Regions from separate parts of the Ligilactobacillus sp. LYQ135 genome, predicted to be linked through region 1. Evidence: predicted binding sites of a transcription regulator. Region 1 holds the regulator's gene; the other holds the start of a gene.
The links. The regulator LexA, encoded in region 1, represses DNA repair genes until DNA is damaged. The targets are predictions, from matches to a motif close to CNAACANNTGTTNG.
Positions count from the first base shown of each region.

Region 2: a site for LexA is predicted at 1,990-2,003, ahead of parE (DNA topoisomerase IV subunit B). Genes of this name have one in related genera too.

Region 1 is NZ_JBSJYT010000002.1:99,109-102,545, reverse strand. Features, by position in the region: gene recN (DNA repair protein RecN) at 1-1,469, shown strand, start outside; gene lexA (transcriptional repressor LexA) at 1,514-2,137, opposite strand; gene ACWCL1_RS02405 (DUF896 domain-containing protein) at 2,284-2,541, shown strand; gene ACWCL1_RS02400 (YneF family protein) at 2,621-2,860, shown strand; gene ACWCL1_RS02395 (lysophospholipid acyltransferase family protein) at 2,921-3,437, opposite strand, start outside.
Region 2 is NZ_JBSJYT010000009.1:51,897-55,333, forward strand. Features, by position in the region: gene parE (DNA topoisomerase IV subunit B) at 1-1,913, opposite strand, end outside; gene plsY (glycerol-3-phosphate 1-O-acyltransferase PlsY) at 2,128-2,736, shown strand; gene ACWCL1_RS07585 (aldose 1-epimerase family protein) at 2,772-3,437, opposite strand, start outside.

The DNA.
Region 1 (3,437 bases):
CATTATTTAATTTACTTGATCAGTTTGGCATAGATCATGAGGATGAAACATTAATTTTACAAAGAGATTTATATAAAACTGGGAGAAATGTTTGTCGGATAAATGGAACTTTAGTAAATTTAACAACTCTTAGACAAGTTGGAGAAATGCTGATTGATATTCATGGCCAAAATGAACATCAAAGTTTAATGCAACCAGAAACACACTTAGAACTCCTTGATGAATATGATCATTCCCTAAAAAAAGATGTTGAAAGTTATCAAGTTGCGTATCATAAATACCGAAAATTGAAAACAGCACTTGAAAAGCGTGAAGCTAATGAAAAAGAATGGGCTCAGCGATTAGATACTTTACAATTTCAACTTGATGAAATTACTAATGCCAATTTAAAACCGCATGAAGAAGAGGAATTGACAGAAGAAAAAGATCAATTAGATAATTATCAAGTAATTCATGATGCATTAGAAAATAGCTATCAAGCATTAATGGGAGATAATTTTGACTTAATAGGTCAATTAGGAATTTCAATGAATGAATTAGGTAAGGTTTCTGATTTTTCAACAGATTTGAATAATATTTATGAAAAAGTTTCAGATGCATTTTACAATTTGCAAGATGTTTCGCATGAAATTTCAAATGAATTAGATTCAATGGAATGGGATGAAGAACGCCTAAACCAAATTGAACAACGATTAGAGGAAATTCATCAATTGAAACGGAAATATGGCGATTCAGTTGAACAAATTATTGAATATGGTCAAAAAATAAAAAAAGAGTTAAATGAAATGCAAGGTAGTGCTCAAAGTTCAGCAGAACAGGCTAAAGAAGTGGAAAAAACATATCAAGATGCATTTAAGTTAGCCCAACATTTATCTAATAAACGGCGACAGACAGCACATGAATTAGAAAAAGCAATTCATAAACAGTTAAGTGCATTATATATGGATAAGGCGATTTTTAAAGTTAAGTTCAAAGAAAATAAGGAATTGACTGAAAATGGATTAGATGATGTTGAATTTTATATTCAAACTAACCCTGGCGAATCCATGGGACCGCTAGCTAAAATTGCTTCTGGAGGAGAACTGTCACGGATAATGCTTGCATTAAAAACAATTTTTTCACAAAAGCAAGGAGTTACAAGTATTATCTTTGATGAAGTTGATACTGGAGTAAGTGGACGAGTTGCTCAAGCGATTGCTGAAAAAATTTCGCAAATTGCCCAAACTTCACAAGTACTATGCATTTCGCACTTACCACAAGTCGCTGCAATTGCTGATCATCACTATTATATTTCTAAAAAAGTGGTAGATGGGCGGACAGAAACTCGAGTCGAAAAATTAAATGCTAAAACGAGAGTTAAGGAGATTGCACGTATGCTTTCAGGATCTGAAATTACGGAACTAACAATGGAACATGCTGAAGAATTGATTAAAATGGCTCATCAAATTAAGCAAAAAATTGAACAGTAAAATTAATAAAAGGACTGTGATTCAATCACAGTCCTTTTATTAATTTAAATATTATCTCGATATAAACCAATTACTTTTCCTAAAATAGTTACTTGATTCAAAATAATAGGAGCCATTGTATCATTTTCAGGTTGAAGTCGGTAATGATCTTTTTCTTTGTAGAATCGTTTGCAAGTAGCTTCATCTTGATCGTTCATCGCAATCACAATATCACCGTTATCAGCACTATTTTGTTTGCGTATAATGACTTTATCGCCATTTAAAATTCCAGCGTTAATCATACTTTCTCCCCGAATTGTAAGCATAAATAAATTATCAGCTGATTCAAAATTAGGTGGAAGAGGAAAGAAATCAGTGGTTTCTTCGACTGTTAGAATCGGTTGTCCCGCAGTCACAGTCCCTACCATTGGAATAGCATCAGCCTTAAAAGTGATACCTAAAGCCTCCATTCCAGCTGGAGTAACTTCAATGGCACGTGGTTTAGTTGCATCTTTAACTAAAAAACCACGCTTTTCTAAACGATTTAAATGTCCATGGACAGTTGATGTTGAAGATAAGTCAACAGCTTCACCAATTTCACGCACAGTTGGAGGATAACCTTTTTCCTGAACAGAATTATAAATAAAGCGTAAAACTCTTAATTGACGTTCCTCAGATGATTTCGTCATAATAATACCTCGTGAAAACTTATAATATATTAACTCGATAGTAGCATATATTTTTATTAAGTACAAACAAAAGTTCGCTTTAATTGAAATTAGTATTGAAATTCGATAAAATAAAAAAAGAATATTTGAGAAGGGAGCGGAGAAATTTGGCTAAAGAAAATAATGGGATTCCTCAAGATTTAATTGATCGAATTAATGAGCTAGCTAAAAAGAAAAAAGAAGAAGGTTTAACTAAGGAAGAACAAGCTGAACAAAAGCGATTACGTGAAACATACTTGTCAATGTTTCGTGAAAACTTTAGAAGTCATATTGAAATGCTTCAAGTTTATGATAAAAACGGAAAAGAAGTTACTCCTGAAAAAGTAAAAAAAATCCAACGTGAACGTGGTTTACGTGATGATTAATTTTTTTAAAAGTCCTCTTTATTTTTTTAGATTTTTCGCTTAAAATTATAGTTATGTTATTTGTAAGGAGGATCGGACTTTGTCAACAGGAATAGTAATTTTATTGGTTATTATTGCATTAATTGCTGGTTTTGTAATCGGCTTTTTTGTTGCAAGAAGATATTTAGAAAACTACTTGAAAAAGAATCCACCATTTAACGAACAAATGCTTCGTACAATGATGCTTCAAATGGGACAAAAGCCATCACAACGTAAAATTAACCAAATGATGACTTCTATGAAAGCAAGTTACGCTAAAGAAAATAACAAAAAGAAATAATTATAAAAAAAACAGGCTTGATAAAATCATAAGCCTGTTTTTTATTTTAAATTTGATAAATTAATTACTTTGTTTTTTTGAAGCAGGATCAATGTATACAAATTTAGGGTCAATTTGTTGATCCAATTGTTTAAATTGTGTTTCCATTTGTTTAATAATTTTTTGTTGATTTTTATCATTTAATTTTTCTTTGCGGTCAACGTAAATTGGTTTCCCAAAAGCAACGGTTGTTTTTTTGCGTGAAAGTAATCCTTTAAAAGTTAAAGGGCCTTGGTAAACTGCAGGAACAATTGGGACATTTGCCATTTTCGCAATTAAAGTAACTCCGCCTTTCATTGCCTGTGAATGACGTGTTCCAGAAGGAAACATGATTAATGACATATCTTTATTTTTGAGCCATTTAACTGGGGTTTTAATGACTGAAGGTCCTGGATTTTTGCGATCAACTGGGAAGGCATTAGCATGTGTTAAAATAAATCTTAGGATCGAATTTTTAAATAGTTCTTGTTTGGCCATAAAAGCGAATTGCTTTGGTGAAGCTGCCAAAGCAAAAAATAAAGGATCAAACCAAGTACGA
Region 2 (3,437 bases), on a different contig from region 1:
TCTTCTTCTAAAGAGAATTTAACATTGCGTTCAATCCATTTGCGACGAGGTTCAACTTTATCGCCCATTAATGTAGTTACCCGTCTTTCAGCAACCGCATCATCATCAATTTTTACACGTACTAAAGTCCGAGTTTCTGGATTCATTGTAGTTTCCCAAAGCTGATCAGCATTCATTTCACCTAAACCTTTAAAACGTTGAAGTGAGTACCCTTTGCCGAATTCTTTAGTGGCTTTAGTTAACTCTGCTTCAGTCCATGCATATTGAATTTTGTTTTTACGTTTTACTTTCTTTTGAATTTTATATAATGGTGGTAATGCAATGTACACCCGTCCTGCATTAATTAATGGACGCATATATTTATAAAAGAATGTTAAAAGTAAAGTTTGAATATGGGCACCATCAGTATCCGCATCAGTCATGATGATAATCTTATCATAATTGGCATCTTCGATATTAAAATCAGCACCAACACCAGCTCCAATTGTATAGATCATGGTGTTAATTTCTTCATTTTTCATGATATCTTGTAATTTTGCTTTTTGTGTATTAAGCACTTTTCCTCTTAATGGCAAAATTGCTTGGAACTTACGATCTCTTCCTTGTTTAGCAGATCCTCCCGCAGAATCACCTTCGACTAAGAAAAGTTCATTTTTACGTGCATTTTTTGACTGTGCAGGTGTTAATTTTCCTGAAAGTAATTGATCTTTTTTACGTCGTTTTTTTCCATTTCGACTTTCATCACGAGCCTTACGTGCCGCTTGACGAGCATCACGCGCTTTTAAGGCTTTACGCACTAAATCTTGCGCAAATTCGCCATTTTCCATTAAATAGTATTGAAGTTGTTCACTAACCATACTATCAACAATCGAACGCGCTTCTGGAGTTCCTAATTTGCCCTTTGTTTGACCTTCAAATTGAAGAAGTTCTTCTGGAATACGTACTGAAACAATTGCTGATAATCCTTCACGCACGTCACTTCCTTCAAGATTTTTAGCACGTTCCTTTAAAAGACCAACTTTACGTGCATATTCATTGAAAGCTTTTGTCCATGCTGTTTTCATTCCTACTTCATGTGTTCCGCCATCTTTTGTACGTACATTATTAACAAATGACATAATGGTTTCTGAGTAACCGTCATTATATTGAGCAGCTACCTCTACTTCAACTCCATCTTTGCTGCCTTCAAAATACATTACATCGCCTAAAGTATCCTTATCCTCATTTAAATAAGCAACAAATTCTTTAATTCCTTCTTCAAAATGAAAAATGTCTTGTTGACCATCACGTTCATCAGTCAACGTAATCTTAACACCTTTTAATAAAAAGGCTGATTCGCGTAATCTTTCTGCTAATGTGTCATATTTATAATGGGTTGTTGAAAAAATATTTGAATCCGGTTTAAAAGTAACTGTAGTTCCACTTTTTTTACTTGTCTTACCAATTTTACGTAAAGTTCCGACCGGATGACCTCCATCAATGAAGTCTTCCTCATATTCAACTCCATCGCGCACTGTATTAACTGTTAATTTTTCTGATAATGCATTTACTACAGAAGCACCTACACCATGCAAACCACCTGAAGTTTTATATTCACCTTGGCCAAATTTTCCTCCAGCATGCAAAACTGTAAAAATAACTTCAACTGTTGGAATTCCTGTTTCATGCATTCCAATTGGCATTCCTCGACCAAAATCTGTAACTGTAATAGAATCATCTTTATGAATGGTTACATCAATTTCTTTCCCATATCCTGATAAAGCTTCATCAACAGCGTTGTCGACAATTTCATATACTAAATGATGCAATCCACGAGAATCGGTAGAACCAATATACATTCCTGGTCGCTTTCGAACTGCTTCAAGTCCTTTTAGCACTTGAATCGAATCATCACCATAATTTTGTTTCGTCATTGCGTTCAACCTTTCTTTTATTTTTCAGTAATCTTATTATAGTCATTAATTATGTTGTTATGTAAAGTATTAATTTTAAACATACGTTCAAGATTATATCATATTTTGTAATGATACTTCTAATCTTAATTGAATGCTTGTAAGTTAAGTGTTAAAATTTTAATTGACATTTTTTAAAGGAGGCGGAGTTCTCTTGAGTTGGAAAATACCTGTAATGCTTATCATTGGATATTTATTAGGATCAATTCCATCAGGAGTATTAATAGGCAAATTCTTTTATGGAAAGGACATCCGTAATTTTGGCAGTGGAAATATGGGGACTACCAATACATTTAGGGTTTTAGGAAAAAAAGCGGGCTTTATCGTTTTGTTCATGGATTTATTAAAAGGCTCTTTAGCAGCTTTACTACCTTTCTTTTTCCATTCAAATGCCAATCCAATGTTAATTGCTTTATCGGCTATTATTGGTCATGTATTTCCAATTTTTGCTGGATTTAAAGGCGGTAAAGCAGTTGCAACTAGTGCGGGTGCATTATTAGTTTATAATTGGAAATTCTTCTTACTAGCATGGGCTATTTTTATTATTACAATCTTCATTACAAGTATGGTTAGCATGGGAAGTATCGTTGGCTTCATTTTAATTACTATAGCTGCTTTTTGTGTAGGTGATCCGGTATTAATTGGTGTAGCTCTTGGATTAACAATTTTTGTAATCATTCGTCATTGGAAAAATATTGAACGGATTAAAAATGGAACTGAAAATTTAGTTCCATTTGGGTTAGTATATTGGTGGCGTCAAAAACATCCTAAAAATAACAAATAAAAAAATTGCGACATGATTTATGTCGCAATTTTTATTTAGAAAACGCTGATTTGATATTCAGTACTAAATTTTTGATGAGCATCCAGTTCATTATTTGCAAATTTATGTTTAAAGTCTTGATCTGAATTAACAGTATCTGCTAATCCCCACCATGGTTCTAAACAAACAAATTGACCTGCTTGAGGATAACATGACCAAACTCCCATAAATTCAGCGTCTGCTACTTTTAGTTCAACTCCATGTTTTTCTTCATCATCACAAAGTTTAACTGTAGTTGGTTCTTCGCCCAAATCGAAGATGATTGCATCATTTTTAAACATTTCATGATCAACTTCAACTTCTGATGCTCTTTCTTCTTTCAAATGATCAATGTCAGTATATGATCCTTTAAGTGGAATGATGTTTCGTGTTGCATGGGGGATTAATTTAACCAGATAGTCATCATAAAATTTGTCATTAGTCATTGGCACCTTAAATGCTGGATGACCGCCAATTCCAAACCAAATTTTTTCATCTGAAGGATTTTCAACCTCATATGCAACTTTTAATTCATGATTATTGATTGTAAATTGCAATCTCAAAATAAAATCAAAAGGATACATTTTTTTAGTTTCATCAGATGAATGTAGTTCAAAAATAACTTTGTTAGATTGTTTTTCTAAAATGTTAAAGTCCATGTCACGAGCAAATCCATGTTGCTT